2 regions of the Clostridium sp. TJA020 genome follow, and region 2 is predicted to be linked to the other one. Evidence: a T-box and tRNA genes for the amino acid it is inferred to sense, from the RefSeq annotation. Region 2 holds a T-box; the other holds one or more tRNA genes.
What was found. A T-box is a leader RNA that pairs with one kind of tRNA and senses whether it is charged. The one in region 2 lies ahead of argS (arginine--tRNA ligase), so its partner is inferred to be a tRNA-Arg.
Positions count from the first base shown of each region.

Region 1 (16,646 bases), on a different contig from region 2:
TATCATCAAAGTTTTTATTTTCTAATTTTAAAACTTCTTTTAATCCATTTCCCTTAGATGATCCTTTAGAAACTATATCAATAAAAAATTGATTTCTAAATATGCCAAGTTCATCACCAAACATATCTACTAATCTAGACTTTATTTTTTCAGCTCTTTCTATAGATCCATCTGCTGCAAATACACTCAAAATTAATGCTCCACTTTTTAAATTTAATATATCTTCCTTTTTAGCTACTTCAACTTTAAATTCTTCAAACATTTCAATATTTTCTAAATCAGTATTTTTATTATCTATTAAGTTCATTCCATTTCCATTGTCAAAATAAATTACTGTTTGTTCTTCATCTGAAAATTCTTCTATAATCTTTTTAACATTATCAAAATTAATCATACTATTTTTTATTATATTTTTATCCTTATCTAGTATTAAAGCTCCATTACATAAAACTAAATAATCAAATTCTAAATCATATTTATCAAATACTTCTTCCATACCTAAAAGTGTTCTACCTGTAGATACAATAAATTTATGACCCTTTTTACGTAAAGTTTTTATTCCTTCAAGATCTCTCTTGTGTATTTCCTTATCAACCAATAATGTCCCATCAAAATCACTTGCTAATAACTTCATAAATTCCTCCCTAAATAAAAAAATGTATCTCATACTTAATATAGCATGAGATACATTTTTATTATATAGTATTATACAATTTCTTCTGAAGATTTATCTTTTCTCTTATATTTTAAGTGTAATAACTCATGAGCTCTTCCATGTCCAGGTTCTCCCATATACGTTTCATACATCTTTAATAAAGCTTCATTTTCATGTGACTTTCTCTTCTTGAAGTTTTTATCTTGATTATATAAAACTGAAGCTCTTACGGCTTTTACATTTATCTTTTCTCTATTTTCAGCACTTACGTGTGGTTGACCACCACCATCTACACATCCTCCTGGACATGCCATAACTTCTATAAAGTGATAGTCTTTATTATTCATTCTTCCACTTTCCATGAATTCATAAAGGTTTGCTGAACCATTAACTACTGCTACATTATAATCTTTTCCACCTATATTTACTGTAGCTTCTTTTATTCCATCTAAACCTCTTACTGCATGGTATTCTATTTCTTCTAAACTTTTCTTTTCAACGAAGTCTTTAGCTGTTCTTATTGCAGCTTCCATAACTCCACCAGTTGCTCCAAATATAGCTCCTGCACCAGTGTATTCTCCCATTGCAGGATCTTGAACTCCATCTTCTAACTTAGCAAAGTTTATCTTTCTTGCCTTTATCATTCTAGCTAATTCTCTTGTAGTTATAACAGCATCAATATTTCTTAATCCGTTATTTTCCATCTCTGGTCTATCAGCTTCATACTTTTTAGCTGTACATGGCATTACAGTAACTGTAAATACATTTTTAGGATCAATATCTGCTATTTCTGGATAATATGTTTTTGTTGCAGCACCAAATATTTGTTGTGGTGACTTAGCTGATGATAAATTATCTATAAGCTCTGGATAACTATTTTCTACTTGTCTAACCCAAGCAGGACAACATGATGTAAGCATTGGGAATGGACCACCAGCTTGTATTCTTTGAATAAGTTCTGTAGCTTCTTCCATTATAGTCATATCTGCACCAAAGTTTATATCAAATACTTTATCAAATCCTAATTCTCTTAATGCAGTGTATAATTTTCCTGTTACATCTACTCCGTAACCCATATTGAATAATTCACCCATTGCTGTTCTTACAGCTGGAGCCATAGCAACTATTACGTGTTTTTCTGGATCAGCTAAAGCTTCTTCAACTCTTTCAATATGTGACTTTTCTTCTAATGCAGCTACCGGACATGCAGCAACACATTGTCCGCATAATAAACAATTTGTTTCATCAAAACACTTATTATCTGTTGGAGCTACCATTCTTGTTCCATCTATGTTTGTTATTTTTATAGCTTCTGTACCTGATTTTGATTTACAAGCAGCTTGACATCTTCCACAAAGTACACATTTTGTTCTATCTATAGTTATTGATTTACTTCTTTCATCAATATATTCACTCTTATCTTTTGGTAAAAAAGGTGTTGTAGCTCTTCCTTTGCTCTTTATAACTAATTTTAAAAGTTCACAAGTTTCTCTTCTTGAACATTGTCCACACTTAAATTCGTGTTTATTTAATAAAGTAGAAACTCTTGACTTAACTCTTTCTTGAACTTTTTCAGTATTTGTTCTTACAACCATTCCATCTTCAACTTTTGTAATACAAGCTAAAGCAAGATTTGGTTTTCCTTCTATTTCAACAGCACATACTCCACACTTACCTATATTTGAACATTCTTTTAAGTAACAAAGTGTCGCTATATCATTTATGCCATTTTGTCTTGCAGCATCTATTATAGTAGTACCTTCTGCAACTTGGATTTCCTTGTCATTAATAATTAATCTTTTCATCCTTAAAAACGTACCTCCATTAACTTAAATTTAAACCCTCTCAAAACTAAAAAGTTATAATTTTAACTAATCGAATTATATATATTTAAAATTATTAAAATAATCTTTAAAATTTAATCACTATTTGATTTTAACCTATTCTATACATAATATCAATTGCTTGTTAATATGTTATAATTTTCAAACTACTTCAACTTGCATTAAGTATTACTTTACTCTATACTTTTATTATATTTGTTAAGAAAATTTTTATAAAATTTCACAGAGGAGTAAAATATGATACTTGTATACAATAGAACTACAAAATCATACGAAGAAGAAAAAGTTGCCGGAATAAAATATTTAGAATGGTGCTATCAATCCCCTTCTGGAAGACGTATTACAGAACTTATTGTCAAAAAGAAAATTTGTTCAAAATTATATGGTTTTTTTTGCGATTCAAAATTAAGTAAAAAGAAAATACCTCAATTTATAGATAATTTTAATATAAATATGAGCATGTATTCTAAAGCACCTAAAGAATTTAAAAACTTTAATGACTTTTTTGCTAGGGAAGTTATCCCTACTGCAAGACCTATCCCATCAAATGATAATTTGTTAATGTCTCCTGTTGATGGAAGATTACTTGCTTATGATAATATAAACATGAATAAATTAGTTCAAGTAAAAGGAATAACTTATAGCCTTAAAGAACTAATAGGAGATTCTGAAATAGCAAAAAATTATGATAATGGAATTTGTTTAATTTTTAGGTTATGTCCTACCGATTATCATAGATATCATTTTGTTGATTCAGGCATACCACTTAAAAATCATAAGATAAAAGGGAATTACTATTCTGTAAATCCTATAGCAGTTGATAAAATACCTAAACTTTTCTGCCAAAATAAACGTGAATGGTCAATTTTTAAATCTGATCATTTTGATAATATACTTTATGTAGAAGTAGGTGCAACATGTGTTGGTAGCATAATTCAATCTTATAAAGAAAACAAAAAAGTAAATAAAGGTGATGAAAAAGGCTACTTTAAATTTGGTGGTTCAACAGTAATTTTATTTCTAAAAAAAGATACAGTTAAAATTGATAGTGATATACTAAAACAAACACAATTAGGTTATGAAACTAAAGTTTATATGGGTGAGTCAATCGGTAAAAAAATAAAGTAACTAGATAATATCTAGTTACTTTATTTTTTATTTATTATAAATTCTAAATCTTTTTTAAATTTATTTAAATCTTTGTCTAGTATTACAATATTTATATCCATTTCTTTAGCTCTATCAAATATAGATGTTTTTATTGGTCTTTTTGTTGCAACAAGTATTTTCTTGGTGTTTTCTCCACCTAATTTATCGCTATATACTTTTAATTCATTTAGTGTATTTTCATCGTATTTTGAACTATCCTTACATGATATTACAACCATTATAGAGTCTTTTACCGCAACGACATCTAATTCATTTTTTATATTTCCTTTTGGCTCATTCCACAAAAAAACTACGCCACTTTTTACATCATCAATTGTACTTATTTCTTTTACTACACTTTCTGTTAATATTTCAAGCCAAGTGCCACTTTTAAATATAAATGCTTTTAATTTATCATTTAAAAAAATTACATCTATACTATTATCATTATTTTCTCTTACTTTTATTAAATTTAATTTTTTAAATTTATCAATTATATTTAATAAAAGCTTTTTTTCGTTACTATCTAATTTATATAAATTAACTTTTACTAATTGAGGATTATTATAATCATGTTCAAATAAAGATGTATCATATAATTTTTGCTTATACTTATGCCACAAATCAATATTTTTATGTATTATTTTTGTAAAATCTATTATATTATTATCTTTATTTATTTTACACTCATAAGATATTATATTATTTCCATTAGCCTCAATTATATCATCTACATCTAAATCTGCTAATTCTTCCTCTATTAACTCTACTCCATTCTTAAACCAATACTCTCTTTTATTTGATATATCAACATATACAGATTCTATATTGTATTCAATACATTTAATTAAATATTTTAGAGCATCGAGAGTATTATCTATAGTTAAATTTAAAACTTCCTTACCTGTATTATCTATTAAGTTGATATCCTTTTTATTTATTATTTCTATATGCATATCTTTATTATATTGTTTATAAATGTTTATTAATTTATCTATCTTTTCATTTTCATAGTTAGAATCTATTATTATTTTTATATTATTAAATTTATATTTTTTAAACAATATTAAACTACTTTCATTATGTTCACCAAATATAGTGATTAAAGTGTTTTTTGCCATAGTGTTTCTCCTTATATAATTAATAGTTCCTCAACTTATAATTATCAAATTATTTAATACAAATAAATAATTCATTTATATATTAGTTTTACTTATATAAAAAATTTTATACGAAATGAAAAATACACGTAACTTTAAAATTGTTACGTGTATCTTTTATATTAAATATTATCTATTGTTTCTGTTAAAAAATTTATAAGTCTACTATTATCAAATATATATGGTCTTAATTCAATTTTATTATAGTTTTCTATAAATTCTTTTAAAGAATCATAATCTGTACAATTCATTGTATAACCTTCTTTTGAAAGCTTATTGCATATTTCTAATTGATGATCATCATTATGCTCATTATATTTAGAAAGTCTTGGCATTGTTATAACCTTCTTTTTATGCCTTAATGCAGTAAGTATAGATCCAACCCCGCCATGAGTTATTACTAATGTACTTTCCTTAATATATTTATTAAAATCATTTTGATCTAGAAAAGGAATTACCTTGTATTTGTTAGATGTAAAATTAGTATTTCCTGATTGTATTATTACTTCTTCTTTTATATCCATATCTTCTAAATATTGAAGTAATCTTTTAAACTCTAATTCATGAGTTCCTAAAATAACAAATATCATATTAATACAAATCTCCTCTATATATAGAATTATCATAAACTTTAGTCATTTCTTCATGCTGAACTAAAAATACATCAGCAATTTTATTTATCATATTTCCTGACATACTTTTTGATTCTACCCTAGCAAATGTTTCAATAAATATTATTTTCTTTTTAAATAGCTTTGCAATGTAGCACATAGGAACTGCTGTATGTGCACCTGTTGTAACTACTACATCTGGTTTTATTTTAAAATACAAAAATAATGATTTTAATATATTGTATGGAAACTTAAACATATAACTTAACATATAGTTTCTAGCTCCATAAACTAAATAATCTATTCTATCTCCATATTCATTTTTTAACTTTAATGTAGTATCATTCTTTTCTGTAATTATGTGATAATCATATCTATTAAATATTTTTTTTAATTGCATAAGTTCCGATAAATGTCCACCAGTTGATGATATAAACAATACTTTTTTCACTTTAATCACCTAATTTTCCTTTTTCAAAATTATCTTATCAACGAACCTTTTTGATGATAACCCATCAACATAATCAAAAAACTTATTTTTAAAAGCTCTAATTTTTTCGTAATCACAAGTATCATTATTTAATACTTCTATTAATTCATCAGTATTTTTAACTATAGGACCCGGCACAAAACTTTCATATGGATAATAAAAATCTCTTTCATGTTCATATGAGTCTAAATCATCTGCAAAAAATATCATAGGTCTTTCTAATAATGAATATTCAAAAACTATTGATGAATAATCAGTTATAAGTAAATCTGTAATTATAAGTATATCATTTATTGCTCCATAATCTGATAAATCAATTATTCTGTCATTATCTATATTAATTGAATCTTTTACAAATGGATGCATTTTTAATGCTAATACATATCCTTCAGGCAAATCATTTACTACTCTTTCAACATCAAAATTTATATCCATCTTAGCATCAGATTGACTATTTCCCCTAAATGTTGGTGCATACAAAACTATATTTTTTCCCTTAAGGTTAGGATACTTGCTATAAACTCTTTCTTTAGCATCCTTTTTCATCTCTTCATTAAAGAATATATCAGTTCTTGGTATTCCTAATGGATCTATGTTATTTTCACTCATATTAAATGCCTCTGCATAATATTTAGCTACTTCCTTTGAACTAACTAATACATGTGAATAATTACTATGAATAGGAATGTATTTCACATAATTATTATCTGCACCAAAGTTTTTATCTAATATACTAAATCCAAACTTCTTAAATGCACCACATGCATGCCAAACTTGAATAACTTCAGTATTTTTCCTAAGTTTTTTAACTGTATATACTGGAAAATAAAAATCATCTATCAAAAAATATTCTGAAGTTGCCATATAATATGTTGCTTTCATCATATGAAAAAAATATGTTATTATTCCTTTTATTCCTTTATTAAATTTTTCATAAAGAAATACACATTTATAATCTGTATCTCTACTTTTTATTTCATCATATATATATTTGAAATTACCATTCATAGTATCATTTCTATACGTTGCAAATATTACTCTTTTTTTTACAGGAACTATATAAGAAATATAATATACTACTCTTAAAAGATACTTTAGTATAATTCTTTCTAATGTTTTCATTTATAAAATCCTCACTTTAATATATATTTAAAGACCCTTTTAAAGGGTCTTTTTATATTAAACTCTCCAGTTTAAAACAGTCTTAAACGGTGTTGTTAAGTCATGTTCAAATCCTTTTACAATATCTTCAATTCCTCTTACATCAATAACTGCTGATATAAGCTTTTGTAATTGATTTTGAGCATCTTCATGAGCCTCTAAAAAGTTAACAGCTTCTTGAAAATCAACTCTTCCACTTCTACTACTTCCAACTATAGTTAATCCCTTTTCTAAAACCATTCTAGTATTTATTGGTACTGGATTTTCTGAAACTCCAAGTATTGCAATTACTCCCTCTGGATTTATGTAATCAATTATTTGATCTATCGCATATTCACTACCTTTTCCACCTACAGCTTCAAATGCGTGATCTACTCTTAGGTCATCTGGTATATTATCTATTTGATAAGTTTCATCTACAAATGAGAAGAAGTTTAGCTTTTCTTCATTTTTTCCAAAAACTATTATTTCTGATTCTGGGAACTTCTTTTTAAGTATTAATGCAGTTATAAATCCTACATTTCCATCTCCCCAAATACCAATTTTATTTCTTCTCTTATGAGCTTTTTTATCAAATCTATCTATGGAATGAGCTGATACACTTATAAGCTCTAAGAATGAAGCAACATCATGGTTTATCTTATCATATTTTATTATACGATCTCTTCCCATAAATACATATTGTTGCATAAATCCATCATATCCACTAGCTCTAAACTTACTTGTTCTTAAGTAATTTTCAGCTATTACATTATCAACTTGAGTTGGGGTATTTGGAATCATAACAACAGTATCACCTGCTTTAAATTCTCCCTTTGGATCATATATAACTTCTCCAACACCTTCATGAATAAGAGCCATAGGAAGTTTTTTTCTCATAGCTTCCTTCCCTCTAGTTCCTGTATAATATCTTTGATCTGCTGCACATATTGATAATCTAGTTGGTCTTACAATAATTCCTTCGCCATCTAAGCTTCTTTCTTCAAATTCAACTGTAATTTGCTTAGGAGCAATTAATCTATATACCTTATTTATCATTTATATCATCCCTCACTAAAGCATTAGCTAATTTTAAATCATAAGGAGTTGTTATTTTCATATTAAAAACTTCTCCTTGTACTAACTTAACATTTTTACCTTTTACAACAAATATCTTTGCAGCATCAGTTAAGATTTTCTTTTCATCATCTGATAAAGAATCATATAACTCAACTAATTCTTTAATTCTAAAACTTTGAGGTGTTTGCCCTTGATACATAAAATCACGTCTTGGAATGTCACTTATTATGTCACCATCTACTGATTCAACAATAGTATCAAATGCTGGAACAACTGTGTCACAAGCACCAAATTCTAAAGCAGAATCAATATTATCATTTATTATTCTATGAGTTAAAAATGGTCTTACAGCATCGTGAGTAACGATTACGTCTTCATCATTTATACCAAAGTTTTCTTTTATATATCTTATTCCACTCATTATTGATTCATTTCTATCTGTTCCACCTGCACATACAGCAATTTTTTCTTTTAATTGCGCTGGAACAAATTTATTTAATAAATCATTAGTATGTTGTATCCATTGTTTTGGTGTCGTAATAATTATTTTGTCAAATCTTTCATTTAACAAGAAAGCTTCAATTGTATGAATTATTATTGGCTTATTACCTATCTTTAAAAATTGTTTTGGCATTTCAGTATTACCCATACGAGTACCCTTACCACCAGCTAATATCTCTGCATATATCATTTTATCACTCCCATAAAATTTAAATCTATTATTAATTCCTTTATATTTTTCTTTTTAATTATTATAATTGTATCATAATTCCTTATCATTTAAAATAATAAGGATAACGCACTAAAATACGTTATCCTTATTAATATTAATCTTTTTTTATTTTCAATCTGTTATTCTTTATTATTAAAGATATATTATCTTCCTTAGCTACAAATTGACCAAATTTATTCATACACCAGATTTGTCTTATAAACTTTTCTCCATCAATATCTAAATGTAAGTCTGTTGTAAAATATCCCTTTGGTATTTCTTTAAATTTAATTGAACAATTATATTCAACTCTATTGTCTTTTTCATTATATTTAGAAGAAATTTCTGAAAAATCATATTCTTCATTATCTTGTTTTAATGTTATACTTTTTATTTTAAATTTCTTATTTTCTGGCTTAACTTCTACATAGCCTTTAAATTCTACCTTGTCATCTGCCATATCTATATCTATTAAACTTTGTTTAATTTCAACAAAATCTTTATACTTTTCCATATGATCTAAAATTTCTTCAACGGATACACCATTTAGATAATGCTTATAAAGATTAGCTACTTCATCAATATCTCCATATGCTAAAAGCTTTCCTTTATTAAGCCACATACCCTTAGTACAAAAAGCTCTCATTTGTGGTAATGAGTGAGATACAAATAATATAGTTTTTCCCTCATCTCTAAACTTATCCATTCTTCTCATGCATTTTTGTCTAAATATTTCATCACCAACAGCTAAAGCTTCGTCTACAACTAATATTTCTGGATCAATATTTACTGCAATAGCAAATCCTAAACGTGCTTTCATACCACTAGAATACATTCTAACCGGTTGATCAATATAATCTCCAAGCTCTGAAAAATCTATTATCTCGTCTAATTTCTTTGATATTTCACTTCTTATAAGACCCATTGAGTATCCTTTTAAAAAAATATTCTCTCTTCCTGTAAGTTCTCCATCGAATCCTGCTGTAAGCTCTAATAGAGCTGAAACAGTCCCATTAACTATTATTTCACCACTAGTTGGGTATACAACACCAGTTACCATCTTTAATATAGTTGATTTACCAGAACCATTCTTACCAAATATACCTATAACTTCTCCCTTTGGTAATCCTATACTAAGGTTATCTATTGCTCTAAACGGAGTATATCTTTTACCCCAAAATAAATCTTTAAAACGGTCCTTATCATTTTTATATAATTTATATTCTTTAACTACATTTTTAAATTCAACTGCATATTCCATAACTTTTCTCCTTATAACACATCAGTAAAGTCTTTATATAATTTCTTATAAACATGGCTACCAATAAGTGCAGTTATTAAAATTACAATCCAAATATATATTGAATATTTCCCCATAAAGAACCATTGCTTGTATAATAATATATTTCTAAATCCTTCTATAAAATAATTTACAGGATTTAATCTCATTAAGAATTGCATGGTAGGAGACATTCCTCTTATATTCCAAAGTATTGGAGTTAACCATAAAACCGCTTGAATTGCAGCCTTAACTAAATTTTCAAAGTCCCTACTTATTACTGATAATGATGATAATGTCCATGATAATGTTAAAAAGAATATATACATTGTTGGTATATAATATAGGAATTGTAAGTAATATATATCAGGATAATATCCATAAAATATAAATATTACTACTATACAAGCTAATAACATTATTTGAACATATAGTTTTGATAATAATACAAATGTTGGTATTGTAGATACAGGAAACTTCATTTTAGTAACAAAATGTCTATATTGTCTTATAGACATTGCGCCTCCAACTATAGCATCACTAATAAAGAACCAAGGTCCAAGTCCAGCTATAAGCCATAACAAAAATGGAAAACCGTCAACATATCCACTTTTTCTTATTCCCATTTGAAACGCAAATAAATAAACTAAAATAGTTACAAGAGGCCTTATAACTGCCCAAGCATAACCAAGAGCAGCACCTTTATAAAATTTAACTAAATCAGCTTTAGATATAAGTATAGTTTGTTTAATATTTTTCACATTTTCAATTATTATATTTTTTAACATATTCTATCACCTATTTAATATTAGTTTTCATTGAATATATATTCAACAAACCTCTCACTTGATTTACCATCAGTATAATCAAAAAATTCTTCCTTAAACTTATTAACTTTTTCTAAATCAAACTTATTTTCATTTATCAATTTTATTATATCATCATTTGTGTAAGCAATTGGTCCAGGCACAAAACTATCATATTCATAGTAAAAATCTCTTTCCTTTAAATATTCATCTTTATCATATGCAAATAAAATCATTTTTTTATTTAAAAAAGCACCTTCAAATATTACTGATGAATAATCTGATATTAGTATATCACTAACCATTATTAAATCATTTATATCAGTTTCACTATTTAAATTAATTATCTTATTTTTTAAATTACTAGGAATACTTATTACATCTTCAATACCATTTTTAACACTTGGATGAAGCTTAAGTATTATTATGTAATCTTCCCCTATATTCTCTAATATCTTAACCGGATCTAATTCTAACTTAAAATTTTGTCTTTCTTTTGGTCCACCCCTAAAAGTTGGTGCATAAGTTATTATTTTTTTACCTTTAATACTTGGGTTATCATTTTCAAGCTTATGTCTTATATAATCTTTATAATCCTTATCAAGTAATATATCAGTTCTTGGAACACCAAGAGCTATTACCTTACTCTCATCAATATTAAATGCTTCAGCATAATATTTATTTATATTTTTCGAACTAGTTATTACCTTTGTATAGTGAGAATGGGCTCTTCTCTCAAATTCTTCCGTATTCCCATCAGCCTTTCCTATTGAACTAAATCCAAATTTCTTAAATGCACCACATGCATGCCATACTTGAACTACTTCTACATTCTTTTTAAATGTAAGTCCATATAGTTGCATATAGTAATCATCTAAAATTATATACTTTGCTGTTGCAAAATTATAATACATTTTTATTAATTCGCCTAATGTCCTACTTTTTTTATATAAATATAACTTTATTTTATATTGTTTTTTTTCTTTAAGTTTATTTTCTATAAACTTCAAATTCCCAGATAATGTACTTGATTTATTGCTAGCTAATATTACTTTATTATTATTAACAGGTAATAATTTACTTACTCTAAAAATTACTCTTACATATTTTTTAGCTAACTTATCAAAATTCTTTGGTAAATTGTCCATTCTTCTTCTTATCAAGAATTTTATTATGTAAAATTTACTATTTTTGTTTACTGCTTTTTCAACATATTTCATTAAATATTTATTATCTCTTGCTAATATATATTTACTATTACTATTTAATTTTTTATATGCAACTGATAACAACTCAATATACTTTCTTTGTGAATTTGATGATAAAAATAAGAACTTTTCTATTACTCCTTTTATTACTACCCACTTAATTATACTTAAATTATTAAATATTTTATTATCTAATGAATTTAAAATATCAATCATATTATTGATAGCTTCAATTTGTAATATTTCGTCTTTGCTTATAATCGCTCTTTTAAAAGGTGGCCATATATCAATGCTTACAAGTCTTGAAAAGTACTCTTTCTTTAACCCATAAGCTATAAACTTATTATCAATATATTTATCTATTTCACCCTTAGTTCTATTCCATGAAGCACATACTTGCTTTATAACATTAGCTGAAGCTGTATGTATTTGTTGAGTTAATGACTCTGTAGGGTTATTTCTCATTCTATAATAGTAAGCAATATATTTTGATGAATATATTTTTTTTGCTCTTAAATATGCACTCATTACAAAACATTGATCTTCTGCATATTTTATATTTTCAGGAAATCTTAAATCTTTTATAAGAGATGTTTTGAAAAGTTTATTACAAGGACCTAATGTCCACAGTAACTCATAATCTTTTCTTATATCCTTAAATCCTTCCCCTAAAAAATGCTTAACCATAGGCCAATATTTAACTCCATCATATTTATATGTACCACATATAACTATATCTGCATCATTATCTTTAGCCAAATTATATCTAACCTCTAGTGAATCCTTTGGTATTAAATCGTCCGAATCCATAAATGCAATAAATTCACCACTCGCTAGTTCAATCCCTCTATTTCTTGCCTTACTTGGACCACCATTATCTTGAAAAACACCCTTTATATTTTCATATTTTGATGAATATTCTTCAATTATTGATTTACTATTATCTGTAGAACCATCATCTATCAATAATATTTCCACATCTTTTATAGTTTGACTAACAACAGAATCTAGCGTTTCTCTAAGATATTCTTCAACATTATATACAGGCATTACTATACTTATCTTATATTTATTTACCAAGATATCACTCCTAACCCAATGCACCTAAATAAATTTAATAGTTTATTATTTTCTTAATCTTTATAATAAAATTATGAACCTTTATAATAAATTTAATAACCTTAATTTTATTAGTTTCATCTAAAATTTTATTATTTCCTATAATATTCTTAAAAACAAATCTTTTTATTTTCCCTATACTATTAATTTGTTCTATATCTACATTACTTAATAATTCATTTAAATTTTTTAATGCAGTCATCGATATATTTCTTTCACTACTTAACATAGCTAATCTAAAAGGTGGCCATATATCAATATTAGTTAATCTATAAAAATATTTGTTTTTAAGATTAGTAGCTACTGTTTTATCTTTTATATTAAAATTAATCTCTTGTTCTGTTAAACGCCAAGACTTAAGGACTTGATTTATTACATTAGCTGAATTTGTTTGGATTTGTTGAGTTAATGATTCTTTAGGATTGTTCCTCATTCTGTAATAATAGCAAACATACTTTGTTGCATAAATTCTTAAAGCTTTAATATATGCAGTCATAACAAAAACCTGATCCTCGGAATACCTTATATCTTCAGGAAATCGTATTTCTTTGATAAGACTTGACTTAAAAATTTTATTACAAGGACCAAGAGTCCAAAGTAAATCATAATCTTTTTTTATATCTTTAATACCTTCTTTTAAAAAGTGCTTTTTCATTGGCCACTTTTTTTTTCCATCATATTTATATGTACCACAAACAACAATATCAGCTTCATTTTTTTTTGCTAAATTATATCTAACTTCTAATGAATCTTCTGGCATCAAATCATCTGAATCCATAAAAACTATAAATTCACCATTTGCCTCTTCAATTCCTCTATTTCTAGCTTTGCTAGGTCCACCATTCTCTTGATTAATTAAAACTATATTTTTATGTTTATTCATATAACCTTCAATAATCTCTAAACTTTTATCTGTAGACCCATCATTAATTATTATTATTTCAAAATCCTTAATAGTTTGATTCATTAATGAATCTAGTGTTTCACTAATGTAATCTTCTACATTATACACAGGTATTATAACACTAATTTTATAACCTTTTATCAAAATATACCTCCCAAGCCTTATAAACATCTAGGAATATCTTCTAAACTAAATTAAACCAATAATTTTAATTATAATATATTCTTTTATGTATGTACAGTTTACTAAATTTAGCAACAAAAAAAACTTCAAAAGTTAAAACTTTTGAAGTTCTAATAACATATGGTAGGGCGTATAGGAATCGAACCCATAATGTACCGTCCGTAGCGGTATGTTATATCCATTTAACTAACGCCCCATATTTTTTTATTATCAAAAATATATTAACACAAAAATTTATGTAGTGCAAATTTAAAATAAGCAAATTAATTAGAAAGATTAAAATTTAAATTAATCTTTCTAATTATAATAGCTTATTTTAGGTATATATCAGAAAACTCAATTTCAAGCAATTGAACTTTATCTGCATTTTTACTTACTTTAACTTCTTCATTATCAATTTTAATATTTGGTATAGTAACAGTAAAAGTAGACCCTTCACCAATTTTACTTTCCACAATAATACTACCATCATGTAACTCAACTAACGATTTAACTAAATCCAGTCCTATACCACTACCTTTTTGTTCTTTATTACTACTTGCTTGAACGAATCTATTAAATATTTTAGATTTTTCTTCATCCATTATTCCAATTCCATTATCAGATACTTTTATATTTATATAATTATTATCAATAACTAAGTATATAAATATATCAGATCCACAATCTGAAAATTTTATTGCATTTGATATTAGATTTATACAAATTCTATCTAGCGCCTGAGGATCAACCGCTACAATGCATTCTTCCTTGTTTGTATCAAAAACTAATGTTAAATCTTTTTGTTTTGCGAACCTATCAATAGACTCTATTGTACTTTCAATAAAACTAACTATTTCTATATTTTTTTTATTTATATTAAAGTAGTTTTTTTCTAGTCTAGTTATATCAATTAAATTTTCTATAAGTTTTAACATTTTATAACTGTTTCTCTTTAACATTTTTAAATATTCTTTTTCTTTATCTATCAAACCGCTAATATTTTCTAACATTTGATTAGCACTCATAATTACATTTAGTGGAGATCTTAAGTCATGAGATATATTAAGTATAAATTTTTCTTGCATCTCTCTTTTGTGTTCTAGTTCATCTATAATCAATATCATATCTTCTTTTGATAAATTTTTAAAATTATATTTCTCTTCTCCCATTTTTACCCCTACTTCATTTTATCCTAAGCCCTATTGCATATAATATTAATACCAATATAAATTTTAACATTTACCAACACTATTATCAACCATTTTTTGTATATTATTCTATTTTAAGGTATGTAATATTTTTTAATTGCTATTTTTTATTGTATAATGTCTATAATATAACTATAGTTATAATTTTATTTTAATTAAGGAGGTTTTATTATTAATAATTATATAATTTTAACAGATTCCAGTTGTGACTTACCACAATATATAATAGATAAATATTCTATTATAAACATAGGTCTTATTTGTAGTTTTAAGAATAAAGAATATATTGAAGATGGTGGTAAATCTCTTGGGTATACTAATTTTTATAATGGCTTAAGAAATAGAGAGATGCCAACTACATCTCAAGTTAACAGTTATAGATTTTATGAAATATTTGAAAAATATATAAAAGAAAACTATTCAATAATATACATATCATTTTCTTCTGCATTAAGTGGAACTTATAATAGTTCTTTAATTGCAAAATCTGAAATTATTGAAAAATATCCAAATGCTGATATTTCTATAATTGATAGTAAATCAGCTTCATTAGGAGTTGGACTTATTGTATATGAAGCCTGTAGATTAAAAGAAGAAGGAAAGTCTAAAGAAGAAGTGGTAAACTATATTGAAAATATGAAGCTTAAGGTAAATCATATTTTTACTGTTGATGATTTAAATCATCTTAAAAGAGGAGGTAGAATCTCATCAACTGCAGCAACTATAGGAACTCTATTACAAGTTAAACCTCTTTTGTACGTTCCTGATAATGGAACTTTATGTAATTTTGGAAAAGTTAAGGGAAGAAAAAAATCAATAAAATCTTTATTTAACAAACTTGAAGAAAAAATAGATATAAACTCAAATAAAGTTATATTTATATCTCATGGTGATTGCATTGAAGATGCAGAAAAACTTAAAAGTATGATTACAGAAAAATATAATATCGAAGTAATTATAAATTATATTGGTTTGGCTATAGGTAGTCATTCAGGCCCTAATACACTAGCCCTTTTCTTTAAAGGTAAAAACAGAAATATTAATTAATCATAATCCTCTTTTAAATGGTAAATACTATAAACGAATACTATTCGAAAGGGGATTTTTTCATGAAAA
Region 1 covers NZ_JBZEFC010000005.1:132,813-149,458, forward strand. The annotation lists gene AC4FQ1_RS09505 (HAD-IIB family hydrolase) at 1-634, opposite strand, end outside; gene AC4FQ1_RS09510 (ferredoxin hydrogenase) at 706-2,460, opposite strand; gene AC4FQ1_RS09515 (phosphatidylserine decarboxylase) at 2,737-3,627, shown strand; gene AC4FQ1_RS09520 (Card1-like endonuclease domain-containing protein) at 3,648-4,769, opposite strand; gene pssE (PssE/Cps14G family polysaccharide biosynthesis glycosyltransferase) at 4,931-5,398, opposite strand; gene pssD (PssD/Cps14F family polysaccharide biosynthesis glycosyltransferase) at 5,400-5,870, opposite strand; gene AC4FQ1_RS09535 (CDP-glycerol glycerophosphotransferase family protein) at 5,880-7,031, opposite strand; gene AC4FQ1_RS09540 (ribitol-5-phosphate dehydrogenase) at 7,089-8,108, opposite strand; gene AC4FQ1_RS09545 (IspD/TarI family cytidylyltransferase) at 8,098-8,820, opposite strand; gene AC4FQ1_RS09550 (ABC transporter ATP-binding protein) at 8,957-10,102, opposite strand; gene AC4FQ1_RS09555 (ABC transporter permease) at 10,114-10,908, opposite strand; gene AC4FQ1_RS09560 (bifunctional glycosyltransferase/CDP-glycerol:glycerophosphate glycerophosphotransferase) at 10,929-13,214, opposite strand; gene AC4FQ1_RS09565 (glycosyltransferase family 2 protein) at 13,249-14,301, opposite strand; tRNA gene AC4FQ1_RS09570 (tRNA-Arg) at 14,462-14,536, opposite strand; gene AC4FQ1_RS09575 (sensor histidine kinase) at 14,652-15,491, opposite strand; gene AC4FQ1_RS09580 (DegV family protein) at 15,702-16,577, shown strand; gene rbr (rubrerythrin) at 16,640-16,646, shown strand, end outside.
Region 1: it has a tRNA-Arg gene. The T-box ahead of argS (arginine--tRNA ligase) is inferred to sense a tRNA for this amino acid. The anticodon was not compared.

Region 2 (16,646 bases):
AAAATAACTACACTCCATATGAAGGAGATTCTTCATTCTTAGCAGGAGCTACAGAAGATACTAAAAAATTATGGAATGAAGTTAGTGAATTATTTAAAAAAGAAAGAGAAAATGGGGTTTTAGACGTTGACACTAAAACAGTATCAGGTATCGATGCTTACGAGCCAGGATATATAGATAAAGCAATCGAAAAGATTGTTGGAGTACAAACAGATTCTCCTCTTAAAAGAGCTGTTATGCCACAAGGTGGTATAAGAATGGCTGAAAATGCAGCTAAAGCTTATGGATATGAAGTAGATCCAAAAATATCTGAAATATTTACAAAGTATAGAAAGACACATAATCAAGGTGTGTTTGATGTATATACAGATGAAATGAAATTAGCTAGAAAATATGGTATAGTTACTGGACTTCCAGATGCTTATGGTAGAGGAAGAATTATAGGGGATTACAGAAGAGTTGCGCTATACGGTGTTGATAGATTAATAGAAGACAAGATAGAACAAAAAAAGAGTTTAGAAGTAGGAACAATTGATTCTGATATTATTCAATTAAGAGAAGAAATAACAGATCAAATAAATGCATTAAAAGAGCTTAAATCTATGGCTTTAAGTTATGGATTAGACATATCAGTACCAGCTAGTAATGCAAGAGAAGCTGTTCAATGGTTATACTTTGGATACTTAGCAGCAATTAAGCAACAAAATGGTGCAGCAATGTCACTTGGAAGAACATCAACATTTTTAGATATATATATAGAAAGAGATTTAAACTCAGGAGTTATAACAGAAGAAGAAGCTCAAGAGATTATGGATCATTTCGTTATGAAGCTAAGATTAGTTAAGTTCCTAAGAACTCCAGAATATAATGATTTATTTTCAGGAGATCCAACTTGGGTTACTGAATCAATTGCAGGTATGGGTATAGATGGAAGAACATTAGTTACTAAAAACTCATTTAGAGTACTTAATACACTTTATACTTTAGGACCATCACCAGAGCCAAATCTAACAGTTTTATGGTCAACTAAACTACCACAAAACTTTAAAGATTTCTGTTCAAAAGTTTCAATTGATACAAGTTCAGTGCAATATGAAAATGATGATTTAATGAGAGAGTATTGGGGAGATGATTATGCTATAGCTTGTTGTGTATCAGCAATGAGAGTTGGAAAGCAAATGCAATTCTTTGGTGCTAGAGTTAACTTAGCTAAGACTTTACTTTACACAATAAATGGAGGTAAAGATGAGAAATCAGGAGTACAAGTAGGACCTAAATTAGAGCCAATAACTAGTGAATATTTAGATTATAATGAAGTAATGGAAAAGTTTGATGTAATGACAGATTGGCTTGCAAATCTTTATGTAAATACATTAAATTGCATTCACTATATGCATGATAAGTATTCATATGAATCATTACAAATGGCTTTACATGACAGAGATGTATTTAGAACAATGGCTTGTGGTATAGCTGGTTTATCAGTATGTGCTGATTCATTGTCAGCTATTAAATATGCTAAGGTAAAACCAATAAGAAATGAAGAAGGAATAGCTGTAGATTTTGAAGTTGAAGGAGATTTCCCTAAATACGGTAATGATGATGATAGAGTTGATAAAATAGCTGTATATCTTGTTAAGAATATGATGGATAAAATCAGAAAGAACAAAACTTATAGAAATGCATATCACACTCAATCAATTTTAACTATAACATCAAACGTAGTATATGGTAAGAAAACAGGTACAACTCCATGTGGAAGAAAAGCTGGTGAGCCATTTGCACCAGGAGCTAATCCAATGCATGGAAGAGATTCAAGTGGATCACTTGCATCATTAAATTCAGTTGCTAAACTTCCATATGAGCATTCACAAGATGGAATTTCAAATACTTTCTCAATAATTCCAGATGCTTTAGGAAAATCACCTGAAGAAAGAATATCAAATTTAAGTAACTTAATGGATGGATATTTTGGACAAAGAGCTCATCACTTAAATGTTAATGTATTTAATAGAGAAACTTTATTAGATGCAATGGAAAGACCAGAAGAATATCCACAATTAACTATAAGAGTATCAGGATATGCTGTAAACTTCATTAAGCTTACTAGAGAGCAACAATTAGATGTTATAAACAGAACATTCCATTCAAAAATGTAATGTAATTTAACTTAAAAGTATCCTCTGCTAATATATTTAGCAGAGGATATGTATTATAATTTTAAATAAATAAGTTAGTATAATAAATTGTTTATTTAAAATTATAAATTAGGAGGTACACATAATGACAACAGGATTAATTCACTCAATGGAAACTATGGGGCTTGTTGATGGACCAGGAATAAGAGTTGTTGTATTTATGCAAGGATGTTCATTAAGATGTAAGTATTGTCATAATCCTGATACTTGGGAATATGGAGTAGGAGAAAAGGTTACACCAGAAGAATTAGTTAAAAAGATAAAAAGGTATAAAGCATATTTTGATACATCAAATGGTGGAGTAACTTTTTCAGGGGGAGAACCTTTAAGACAACCAGAATTTCTAATAGAAGCCTTAAAACTTTGTAAGAAAGAAGGTATTCATACATGTATTGATACTGCAGGATCTGGTATTGGAATGTATGATGAGATATTAAAATATACTGATTTAGTTCTTTTTGATGTAAAAGATATTACTGAGGAAGGATATAAAAATGTAACATTAGTTAATATAGACGAGTCACTTAAGTTTATAGAAGCCATGAAAAGAAATAGAACAAAAATATGGTTAAGACATGTAGTTGTACCTGGACTTACTGATGGAGAAGAACATATAAGACGATTTAAAGAATTTATTAAAGAATTTAATAATGTTGAAAAAGTAGAGCTTTTACCTTATCACTTACTTGGAGTAAATAAGTATGAGAAACTTAATATTAAATATCCATTAGAAGGTGTAGAAGCAATGGATAAAGAATTAATAAAAAAATATTATGATATAATAAATGAATAAATTAGTTAAAGGTATATAGAAATACAAATATTACTATATACCTTTAAATTTTATTAATTAGAATTTGCTATTTTAGTAAAATAACCATGAGGAATAAGTTTTTTCTTTAACCCTTCAATAACTACTAAATAAGTTGCTGCTGTATCAAATCTAGCATCATGATAGTCTCCACTTCCTCCAAATAGTTGTTTAGCTTTAGATTCTATTTGATCTTTTGTTATATTTAAGTAAGAAATAACCTCTTCAAGTTTTGGATTTTTATATGTTCCATTAGGTTTTAAAATTTTACATATATCTCTATAATAATCCATTGTGCAGAACGTTCTTTTAGGTTCATAATTAGCACCTAAAAATATAAGTTCGCTGTGTAAAAATTTTACATCGAAATTAACATTATGGCCTATTACAAAGTCAGCATCCATAAAATCATCTATAAACTCTCCAACAACATCTTCAAAATACATTCCATTTGATAGTTCATATAATTTTTCTAAAGAAAAACCATGAACTTCTTCTGCATTTGGATCCATTTCATCTACTGTAAAGAAAAAGTTTTTACCTTCTGTTTTTTGAGGTTTTGTACTTGTATCAACGATTATATAGCTTAGCTGACATATATGTCCTGGGCGTATGCTAGTTGTTTCTGTATCGAAAAATAACAGTTTCATTTTAAGATATCCTCCTAAGTCTCTTTGAGTATAATAATTATTATATAACATATCTATTAACAATAAAATAAAAAATAAATCATATTAAAATACTAAGAATTAATTGAAAGTGATTATTAATTATAGTATAATATGGAATATAAAGAGTAGAAAAAGAGAAAGATAATATGAGATTAAATATAAATTAATTAGGAGTGATAAAACATGCTAGTAGAAGGAAAAAGAAAAGTATCTATAATCGGAGCTGGATTTGTAGGAGCTACAACAGCATATGCACTAATGAATAGTGGTATAGCAACAGATATTTGTATTTATGATATAAATATGGATAAGGCAATGGGAGAAGTAATGGATTTAGTTCATGGTACATCATTTGTTAAGCCAGTTAATATATATGCAGGTTCATTAGAAGAAACAAAAAATTCAGATATAGTTATAATTACTGCAGGAGTTGGACCAAAAGAAGGAGAAACTAGATTAGATATTATAGATAAAAATTACAAAATATTTAAAGGGTTTGTTCCAGAACTAGCTAAGCTTAGTCCAAATGCCATACTTTTAGTAGTGTCAAATCCAGTTGATGTATTAACTTATATAACTTATAAGTTATCAGGATTCCCAAAAGAAAGAGTAATTGGTTCAGGTACAGTTTTAGATACATCAAGATTAAAGTATGTTTTAGGTAAATATTTTAGTGTAAATAACAGCAATATTCATTGTTATGTAGTTGGTGAGCATGGTGACAGTGAAGTTGTAACTTGGAGTAATGGAAGAATTGGTGGAGAAGACTTTGATATTTATGCTAAACAAACAGATCTTGCTTGGGATGAAGATACAAAGAAGGTAATAGAAGAAGATGTTAAAAATGCTGCTTATGAAATAATAAATAGAAAAAAGGCAACATATTTTGCAGTAGCACTTGCAGTAAACAGAATAGTTGAGGCTATATTTAGAGATGAAAATAGTATATTAACAGTTGGTTCATTGTTTGAAGGACAATATGGAATAGATGATATGTATTTAGCTATACCAACTATAGTTAATAGAAAAGGGGCTAAAGAAATAATAGAAATACCTTTAGCTAAATCCGAAGAAGAAAAGCTTAAAAAGTCTGCTGAAATATTAAAATCACACTTAAATAAGTGTCACATTTAAAAATTAACAACAAAGTACTCTTTAATTTAAAAGAGTACTTTATTTTTTTGTTTTTTTTGTATATAATAATATTTAAAATCAAAGGAGGGCTATTCATGAAAGTAGAAGGAGTAATAATTCCAGAAGATTATAGAAGTAAAACAACACTAATTGAAACAGAAGTACATATAAAAAGTATTAAGGATTTCTTTGAAAAAAATTTAGCTGATAAGTTAAATTTAATAAGGGTTTCTGCACCACTTTTTGTTGATGTAAAGTCAGGATTAAATGATAATTTAAATGGAGTAGAAAGACCAGTTAAATTTGATGTTTTAGCAACTAATCAAGATGTTGAAATAGTACATTCACTTGCTAAATGGAAAAGAATGAGCTTACATAGATATAAATTTCCAGTTGGAAAAGGTCTATATGCAGATATGAATGCTATAAGAAGAGATGAAGAGTTAGATAATATACATTCAATTTATGTAGACCAATGGGATTGGGAACTTATAATTAATAAAGAAGATAGAAATTTAGACTTTTTAAAAGGTATAGTTAAAAAAATATATAGTGTATTTAAAGATACAGAAAAGTATGTTAAGGAAAATCTTTTAGACATTGAAGAAGAATTACCAGAAGAAATATTTTTTGTAACATCACAAGAATTAGAAGATATGTATAAAGATTTATCACCTAAAGAAAGAGAAAATGCTATATGTAAGGATAAAGGGGCAGTCTTTATAATGCAAATAGGAGATAAGTTAAATTCTGGTGAAAAGCATGATGGTAGAGCACCAGATTATGATGATTGGAAATTAAATGGTGATATATTATTTTGGAATAATGTATTAGATAGTGCTATTGAATTATCATCAATGGGAATAAGAGTAAATGAAGAGTCTTTAGAACGTCAGTTAAATGAAGCAGGATGCGAAGAAAGAAAAGAACTAGATTTTCATAAATCATTATTAAATGGGGAATTACCTCAAACTATTGGTGGAGGAATTGGACAGTCAAGAATATGTATGTACTTTTTAAGAAAAGCGCATATTGGTGAAGTTCAATCATCAGTTTGGGATGATAAAAATTATAGAATTTGTAGTGAAAATGGAATAGACTTATTATAAATAAAAAAGATTGCTATAATAGCAATCTTTTTTATTTATTAAATGTTATTTCTCCACTTAAAACTTTTTTTATGTTTCCTTTAGAATCTTTTATTATAAGTTCACCTAAGTCATCTATTCCAAGACATGTTACGGTCTCTTCTTTTCTTAATGTTATTAAAGTTGCCTTTTTATTAATTAGCATAGAATAATTTTTACATATATAAATTACTTCAGATAAATCATCATCATCTACAAATTTATTATAATAGTATTCAAAAGTATTTAAGAAATATGCTAATATTTGAGATTTATTAAATTCATTACCTGTTTCTAATAATAAAGATGTAGCGGTATTTAAATCATTTATAAAATCTTTTTTATCAATATTTATATTAAGTCCTAGTCCAACTATAATATAATTTACTTTATCCATATCAGCATTCATTGTAGTCAATATTCCACAAAGCTTTTTATTATTTATATAAATATCATTTGGCCATTTTATTTTACAATTTATATTAAGGTTATTTAAAACTTTTATCATAGAAGCAACAGCTATTAATGTTATTTTATTTCCGTCATTTGGAGAGATGCTTGGTTTAAGTATCATTGAGAACCAAAGTCCTCCTAATGGAGATTGCCAACTTCTATTAAATCTGCCAATACCATTAGTTTGAGTTTCAGCTACAATAACTGTTCCATCTTTGCAATTTTCTTGTATTAGTTTTTTTGCAATTAAATTTGTAGAGGTCGTTTCTTTATAGTGTAATAAATTCTTACCTAAAAAATTTGTTTCTAGTAGCTTATTTATAGTTTTAATATCTAATATATCAGGAGATTTTATTAATTTATATCCTTTATTTCTTATAGCATCTATTAAGTAGCCTTCTTTTTTTAGAGCATTTATATGTTTCCATATAGAATTTCTAGATACACCTAAAAGGTTGCTTATATATTCACCAGACATATATTCATTATTAGACATTAATAAATCTAATATTTTTTTCTTCATAATTTCCTCCAAGAAAATTTTATTAATAATCTATATTATAGACAAAAAGTGGCCAAAATAATAAAAAATAACTTAAAATGTAATAAAAATATATAAAATGTAATGAATTTGTAATTTTATAAGTTCGAATATACTGGTTTTATGTCAAAAAGTCTATTATAATGTTATTAGTTAACTGAATTTAACAAAATGTTAATTTAATAAAAATTATGTTTAATAAAAATTCTTAAATTTATTAGGGAGGTAAAATATGCAACAAAAGGGAGATAAGAAAAAAACAAATTCTACTGAAAAAAAGAAAATGTCTAAAAAGAAAAAAATATTGCTTTCAGTTGGAATTGTCTTTCTTCTTATTATTCTAGGTATTGGTGGAACTTATATGTATATAAGAGGTCATATATATCAAGGAAATACTAGTGGAGAAGAAGTGACTTATGAGGAGCAACCAGGAATAACAAATATATTACTTATAGGAACTGATGCTCGTAAATTAAATGAGGCTGCAAGAGCAGATGCTATTATTATTGCAACAATTGATAATAATAATAAAAAATTAAAACTTACTTCAATTATGAGAGATACTTTAGTAAACATACCGGGACATGGAGAGCAAAAAATAAATGCTGCATTAGCATTTGGTGGACCAGATTTATTAATGAAGACAATAAAGGAAAATTTTAATTTATCATTAAATAAATATGTAATGGTTAACTTTAATGGTTTTACATCAATAATTAACGCTGTTGGAGGTATTGATGTAGATGTACACGATTATGAAATAAAAGAATTAAATAAGTTTATTGGAGAATACGAAAAGGTTAAATCTCCAAAAATAGAAAAACCAGGAATGCAACATTTAGATGGTCAACAGGCTTTAGCTTATGCTAGAATAAGAAAAGTTGGAGATGGGGACTATGAAAGAACAGAAAGGCAAAGAAGGGTAATAGATTTAGTAACACAGAAATTTAAGGATTTAAGTGTTATTAAATATCCATCAGTTATGGGTGAGTTATTACCATATGTAAAAACAAATATAGAACCAGCGATGATATTAAATTATGCATACACTGTTTCTAAGTTTCCAAGCCTTACATTTGAACAATTAAGAATCCCTGTAAGTGACGATATTTCATGGGGAGGACTTTATAAAGATAAAGGTTGGGTTTTAATTATAGATAAAGAACAATGTTCAAAGATTATGGATGATTTTATATTTAATAATAAAAAGCCAACAAAAGATAGTTATAATATAGAAAAGTGGAAATCTAAACTTGAACAATATATGGGAGCTAATGAAGAGCATATTAAAGATAATGGTCCACTTCAAGAAAAAGATGAAGATTACATTCCACCTATTAGTAATTCAAAAACAGAAATAAAACCAAATAATAATACTGGTAGTGGAAGTGGGAATTCAAATAGTTCAATAAATCACAACAAAAAGCCAAGTACAAATTCAAACACAAATAATAAACCATCAAGTGGTTCAACTTCAGGAAATACTAATTCCGGAACAACTCCAAATAAGAAACCATCAAGTGGTTCAACTTCAGGAAGTGGTAATACTAATAGTAATAATCAAACAAATACAGATAAGAATCCTGGAAATAATACAAATCATAATAATAATAACAATACAGGATCAGGTAGTAATGTAGAATCAGGAAATAAGCCTAATTCAGGAAACGAATCAGGCTTAGGAAATGGAACAAACGATCAGAATTCAGATAAAGTATCAAATACACAAAAACATATATAAAATTAATAAAATAACTTTATAATAAACAAAACACAGCTTATTTTTAAAAGCTGTGTTTTATGTTATAATACTATAAAATGGAAAAGGAGAATTTTAAATGGAATTTTTATTAGGTAAAATATTAATGTTACCTGCTATACTTATAGGATTTACTTTTCATGAATATGCTCATGCTAAAATGGCAGATAGACTTGGGGATAAAACACCAAGATTTCAGGGGAGACTTACTTTAAATCCAATTGCTCACTTAGATCCTATAGGTACTTTATGTATATTATTTTTCGGAATAGGTTGGGCTAAACCTGTACAAGTTAATCCATCAGCTTTTAAAAATTATTATAAAGATGATTTGAAGGTAAGCTTAGCTGGTCCTATTGCAAATTTAATAGTAGCATTCTTTGGAATGGTCCTTTATACGTTAATATTTATTTTAGGAACTTCAGGAGTATTAGAAGGAACATTATTTTCAGTTTTATTTAGTATGGCATCACAAATAGTAGGAATAAATGTAATATTATTTGTTTTTAATTTATTGCCATTACCAGGTTTAGATGGATTTAGTATACTTAGAGATATAAGTCCTAAACATTTTTATAAAATATCAGATAGTATATATAGATATCAATTTGTAATATTTTTAGCAGTAATATTTTTAGCTGGCCCTATAATTAAAATACCAGCAAATCTAATAATGAATTTATTATCAAGTATTGTAGGAAGTATATTTGGATTATTTTTTTAAAAAACAGTTAGCAATGTTTTAATTGCTAACTGTTTTTCATTAATCTATTTTTTCAATTGATAAATCTTTTCCATATATTTGTTTGAATGAATATGAGCTTCTCATTGCTTGTCGAATTTCTAATTCTAAATCTAATGGTGATTTTAATTTAATTACAACTGTTTCAGGTAAAATATCTACGATTAATTCTTTAACAGCCCCACCTAAGCTTCTATCTAAACTTTCAGAAATTTTTATTATAGAACCTAAATATTCTATTGCATTAATATCTATTCTATTTATAATAGAACTAAATTGTGGATAAGGAATATGATAAGAATTATTTCTATGAGATGCAGCAACAGTAGCACTTATCAATAAATCTTTATGGCTTAGACCATTTATAGATGAATTTAATATAACATAAAAGCTATGCTTATGATGATTATAATAATCTATGCTTATACCACAATCATGTAATAATGCTGCAGTTTTTAATATTTTTTTATAATTATCATTTAGTTTATGAATTGGTCTTAAATTTTCGAATAAATTCATTGCAAGGTTATAAACATTTTTTGCATGATTTTTATTTATATTAAGTTTATTCATTATTCCTTTTAAACTAAATGTAAGCATATCTTTTTCATAGTCATAATGTTCATCTATATATTTATACATAATACCTTCGCTAAGTCCTTTAGATGAAGTTACTAGATTTGTAATTCCACTATACTTTTGTATATTATTTAATATACAAAGTCCTGCAACCATTATATCAGCACGTTCGTTAGGTAATCCATAAACTTGATAACGTTGCTTTAGACATTTGCATTTTAATAAGTTATATATTTCTTGAACATCTATATCATTTAAATTATAATTATGTTCTATATCAAGGGGATAGCGTTTTCTAGACCTGTCTATTTTACTAAGGCATTTAATAGTACCACCTACACCAACTATAGAAGGGGAATCGCAATATTTAATCCAAGTACATTCTTTTAAGCATGATATAATTTTACTTTTTGCATTTTCAATATTATTATTTAATATTCTATCTTGTAATTCATATTCATATGTAAGGTTTAAAGTACCTACAGGAAGTGAATAACAATTTTTAATTTCGCCATCTTTAACCCAAGCTAAATGAGTTGATAATCCTTCTATATCAACTAAAAGATAATTATCGAAGTAAGTTGTATTTGAAACACCTAAGAAATTAAAATATATTTCTTTTTCTATATCTAATACAGTTATATCTATACCTAATTCATCCTTTATTAATTTAAATAACATAGAGCTATTTGAAGCATTTCTATAATCTTCAGTAGCAATAGCAATTATTTTTTCGGCACATGATATTTTGCACATAGACTTAAATGTTCTTAAAGTTGATAAAGCAGTATTTAATTTATCAGGTGATAACTTATCTCCATATACTAAATCTTGGCACAGTCTAATTGATGTATTTAGTTCATCAATCGGTCTAAAATAACCATCGTCTTCAACTTCGTTTAATGTTAAAGTAACTGAGTTAGCGCCTATTTCAATAACACCAATTCTTCTCATAATAAACTCCTTAAAAATAAGATTTAAATATTTATATAGTATACATTATACAACATTTTTTTATTATATGTTATATATAATAATATTTAACTATTTGTTGACATTATTACAATTATATATGTATAATATAATGAAAGAAAGTAAAATATAAATTCTATGAAGAGGAGAGTAGGGTAATTAATTCTTTTTAGCGAATAAGGAGTTTGGTGTAAGCCTTATAGATAGATTACTTGAAGAGAGCCTTGGAGAAGCGCCTGAAATGAGTAGGGAGTGCCGCAAATTTAAATCATTTGCGTTAACAAAAAAGAGTGGCATTACTTTGTGCAAAAAGAGTGGTACCGCGGAAATTTATGATATTATTCCGTCTCTTATTTTATATAAGAGGCGGTTTTTATATTTTACGGAAAATATTAAGGAGGATTAGAAAATGGATTACAAACAAATAATAGCAGAATTAATTAGCAAACATGTAGATTTAGATGTAGAAACAATAAAAAAACTTATAGAAACACCACCAAAGCCAGAAATGGGAGATTATGCTTTTCCTTGCTTTCAATTAGCAAAGGTTATGAGAAAAGCTCCAAATATGATAGCTGAAGAATTAGCTTCAAATTTAGATAAAGAAGGTTTTGAAAAAATAACAAATTTAGGACCATATGTTAACTTCTTTGTAGATAAGGCTGCATTCACTAAATCTACAATTGAAACTGTATTAAAAGAAGGCGATAAATATGGAAGTTCAAAGATTGGAGAAGGAAAAACTGTATGTGTTGAATATTCATCACCAAATATAGCAAAACCTTTCCACGTAGGACACCTTTTTTCAACTTCAATAGGTAATTCACTTTATAAGTTATTCCAAGAAGAAGGCTACAATGTAGTTGGAATAAATCACTTAGGAGACTGGGGTACTCAGTTTGGTAAACTTATAGCTGCTTATAATAGATGGGTTGATGAAGAAGCTTTAGAAAAAGATCCAATAGGAGAATTATTAAGAATATATGTTAAATTCCATGATGAAGCAGAAAAAAATCCAGCATTAGTTGACGAAGGAAGAATGCACTTTAAGAGACTAGAAGATGGTGAACCAGAAGAAACAGCACTTTGGGAAAGATTTAGAGAATTAAGCTTAAAAGAGTTTAATAGAGTATACGATCTTTTAGGAATAAAATTTGATTCATTAGCAGGTGAAGCATTCTATAATGATAAGATGCAAGTTATAATCGATGAATTAAGAGATAAAAATTTACTTACTGAGAGTAATGGAGCTCAAGTTGTTATGCTTGATGAATATAATATGCCACCATGTATAATATTAAAAGGTGATGGAGCTACTATATATGCAACAAGAGACTTAGCAGCTGCAAACTATAGAAAAAATACTTATGACTTCTATAAATCAATATATGTAGTTGGAACACCACAAGCATTACACTTTAAACAATTCTTTAAAGTATTAGAACTTGCTGGAAAGGATTGGGCTAATGACTGTGTGCATGTAGGCTTTGGATTAGTTAAGTTTAAAGATGGTGGAATGTCAACAAGAAAAGGTAAAGTAATTCTTTTAGATGAATTATTAAATGAAGCTGTAGCTAAAACGTTAGAAGTTATAAATGAAAAAAATCCAGATTTAGAAAATAAAGAAGAAGTTGCTAAGAAAATTGGTATTGGAGCAGTTGTATTTACTTATCTTAAAAATTCAAGAGAAAAAGATATTATATTTGATTGGAAAGAAATACTTTCATTTGAAGGGGAAACTGGTCCATATGTTCAATATTCATATGCAAGAGGAAATAGCATATTAGAAAGAGCTGGGGATATTGATTTAACTAATGTTGATTATAGCAAATTAAATTCAAAAGAAGAATTTGAATTAATAAAAGCATTAGAAAACTTTAAGAAAAATATACACTCAGCAGTAGAAAAACTTGAACCATCAGTTATTACAAGATATGTAATAGATGTAGCGAAATTATTTAACAAATTCTATAATGCTCATTCAGTATTAAATTTAGAAGATGAAGAGCTTAAGAAAGCAAGACTTAGCTTAGTTAAAGCAAGTTTACAAGTTATTAAAAATGGCTTAGCTCTATTAGGTATAGATGTTGTAGATAAAATGTAATAAATATTAAGAAACTAGGATTCATTATATGTTTCCTAGTTTTTTTATAAAAGTATTTAAAATAGTTTTAATATTGTTTTCTATATATGTAAAGTTTCTTTTTATTTAAGAATTTTAAATATAAAATGTGATATAATTTAAAATATTTAATGTTAGTAAAAATGGAGGTGAAGTAGATGAATAGAAGAAACTCTATATATAAAAATGTATTGATAATAGCTATTATAGCTATTATAGGTTATAAGATTGTTGATAATTATGATGTTTATTTATCAATTTTTAAGAAGTTATTATCTGTATTGGCACCGTTTTTCTATGCAATAATATTTGCCTATATTTTAAATCCTTTAATGAAGTTTTTTCAAAAGAAATTAAAATTAAAAAAAGGTGCAGCTGTAGGACTTACTTATTTATGTATATTAATTGTACTTTTTTTAATAGGGTTTTACGGAATACCAGCTTTAGTAGATAGTATAATATCAATAACAAAAGAAATACCTGACTATGTTAATACTGTACAAGGTTGGGTTAATAATGCACTTCAAAATGATAAGTTTTATGCACTTATGCAAGATGCAGGAGTATTGAAAACTTTAACTAGTATTTCATCCAAGGTAGGTGGAGTTGCAATTACAGCATTGGAAGGTGCAGTAGGTTCTCTTTTAAGTATAACAACAGGAGTAATTCAAATTGGATTTGGACTTTTAATATCAATTTACTTGTTATTAGATAAAGAAAACTTTATAAAACAAATAAAATTAATAGTTATCATGGTATTAAAAGAAAAATGGGGCATAGCTATAATTAACTTATTTAAGACATATAATCAAATGATTGGAACATATATAGGTGTAAAAGCAATAGATTCAACAATAATAGGATTTATTTCTCTTATTGGTCTTATGATAATAAAAGTTCCATATGCAATATTACTTGCAATATTTGTTGGATTTACTAACATGATTCCTTATTTTGGACCATTTGTTGGTATGGTTGTATGTGCATTAGTAGAAGTTTTTGTATCTCCAATGAAAGCTATAATAGTATTTATATTTTTATTAGCAGTTCAACAATTTGATGCTTGGTATTTAGAGCCTAAATTAGTTGGTAATAAGGTTGGTATAGGCCCTTTTTGGATAATACTTGGTGTAACTATTGGAGGCGGATTTTTTGGAGCTTTAGGAATGCTTTTAGCATCACCAACAGTAGCAACAATAACTATATACTATGATAGATTAGTTAATAAGTTTAAATCAAAGCATGAAGATGTAGATGATTTAATAGATTCTTTATAGAAAATAAAAAAGCTGCTTATATAAGCAGCTTTTTTTAATTTTTCCTAGAAGGGCATTTCTTATGGCAAGAACCACAATTACATTCACCCTTTGAGGATTTTTTTACATTTTTATATATTATATATGCAGCTACAGCTACAATTCCTATTGTTACAATAATTTCCATTTATATCACCTTACCTTTAAACAAATAGGGAAGCCACATTGTAGAATATAAATGCTACAACCCAAGCAAGAACTAATTGATATATAACAGAGAAGATAGTAAATTTAGTACCATATTCTTTTTTCATAGTACCTACAGTTGATACACAAGGTACATATAATAAAGTAAATATTAAGAATGAATATGCTGAAATTGCTGTAAAGAATTGAGGTAAAATAAGCTTTAAGTCACCATTGAATATTACTTCCATTGAAGAAACAACAGTTTCTTTTGCTAAAAGTCCACTAAGTAATGATACTGATGATTGCCAATTTCCAAATCCTAAAGGAGCAAAAATTGGTGCTATAAATGAACCTATAGCTTCAAGTATACTTTGATCAACACTTTCAACCATTCCATGTAAATTGAAGTTTGATAAGAACCAAATAACTACACTCATAGCAAAAATTATAGTACCAGCTTTCTTTATAAAGCCTTTACCTTTATCATAAGTTTGTTTTGCAATTGATGAAAGTTGAGGAACCTTATAATTAGGTAACTCGATTATAAATGGCTCTTCATCTTTTTTAAATATAGTATTTTTAAATAGCATACCAATTAAGAATGCTATAATAACTCCAAGCAAGTATAATGAAGCAACAACTAATCCTCTATGTTCAGTGAAAAATACTGAAGCAAATAATGCATATACAGGAAGTCTAGCATTACATGACATAAGTGGTACAAGAAGTGCTGTAAGCTTTCTATCTTTTTCGCTTTCAAGAGTTCTTGCAGACATTATAGCAGGAACTGAACATCCAAATCCAACTATCATTGGAATAAATGCCTTACCTGAAAGACCCATTTTTCTCATGAATTTATCCATTAAGAAAGCAACTCTTGCCATGTAACCACTGTCTTCTAAAAATGTTATACATATAAATAATGCAAGTATTACTGGAAGAAGAACTAGTATTCCACCAACACCACCAACAATTCCGTCTACTAATAAAGATTGGAACCATGGAGATGTAGAAGCTAAAACTGTATGCAACCATGGAATAAGTGAGTCATTTAAAAATCCATCTAGCAAATCTGAAATAGGTTGTCCAACCCATGAAAATGTGAATTGGAACATGAACGCCATTATTAATATAAAAAGTGGATAAGCTAAAAATGGATTTAAGAATATTTTATCTAATTTTTCAGTTAAATCTTTTTTATTTGTATCTTTCTTTTTAACACATTTATGTAAAATATTTTCTATAAAAGTATATGTTTCTTTTTCATTTTCAAATTTGAACTTAGAATTATCAGTAGTTTTTATAAAGTCGTTACTATTTAATGTTTCTTTTATTAAATCAATACCTTCACCTTTAGCAGCTATAATTGGTATTACAGTAACTCCTAATTCTTTTGATAAAATTTTATAATCAATTTCATATCCTTTATTATTAACTACATCAATCATATTTATAGCAAGTACAATTGGCTTGTTAAATTGCTTAAGTTGAGTCGTTAAATAAAGATTTCTGGATAAATTAGATCCATCTACAATGTTTAATATAACATCAACATTATCTTCTTCTAAAAATTTTTTTGCAACTTTTTCTTCGTGAGAAAAAGTATCCATTGCATAAATACCTGGTAAATCTACTATTTTTAAGTCATCAAAATAACCTTCTTTTTTTTCAACAGTAACACCTGGCCAGTTACCAACGTATTGTTTTGAGCCTGTTAGTGCATTAAAAAGAGTAGTTTTACCGACATTTGGGTTCCCTAGCAATGCTATAGTTTTCATGTTTGTCCCTCCTAAAGTCAATAAACCATATTAAGCTGATAAAATTATGTTTTTAGCGTCTTTTTTTCTAATAGCTAAATCAAATCCTCTAAAATTAATAACTAATGGATCGCCAAGAGGAGCAACAGTTTTTAAAGTTACTTCAGTTCCTTCTATACAACCTAAAGCTAATAATCTTTTTGTTAATTTATTATCACCTAAAATATTTTCTATAATACCATGTTCACCTGGTTTTAAATTTATTAATTCCATAAAATAACACCTCGCAATGAAAATCATTATCATATAATTATAATATCATTATATGGATTTAG
Region 2 covers NZ_JBZEFC010000007.1:58,907-75,552, forward strand. The annotation lists gene pflB (formate C-acetyltransferase) at 1-2,159, shown strand, start outside; gene pflA (pyruvate formate-lyase-activating protein) at 2,284-2,991, shown strand; gene AC4FQ1_RS10780 (3'-5' exonuclease) at 3,045-3,659, opposite strand; gene AC4FQ1_RS10785 (L-lactate dehydrogenase) at 3,864-4,814, shown strand; gene asnA (aspartate--ammonia ligase) at 4,910-5,923, shown strand; gene AC4FQ1_RS10795 (biotin--[acetyl-CoA-carboxylase] ligase) at 5,955-6,917, opposite strand; gene AC4FQ1_RS10800 (LCP family protein) at 7,168-8,676, shown strand; gene AC4FQ1_RS10805 (site-2 protease family protein) at 8,774-9,418, shown strand; gene AC4FQ1_RS10810 (Ppx/GppA phosphatase family protein) at 9,458-10,969, opposite strand; T-box leader at 11,117-11,341, shown strand; gene argS (arginine--tRNA ligase) at 11,397-13,091, shown strand; gene AC4FQ1_RS10820 (AI-2E family transporter) at 13,268-14,386, shown strand; gene AC4FQ1_RS10825 (FeoB-associated Cys-rich membrane protein) at 14,421-14,552, opposite strand; gene feoB (ferrous iron transport protein B) at 14,569-16,332, opposite strand; gene AC4FQ1_RS10835 (FeoA family protein) at 16,363-16,584, opposite strand.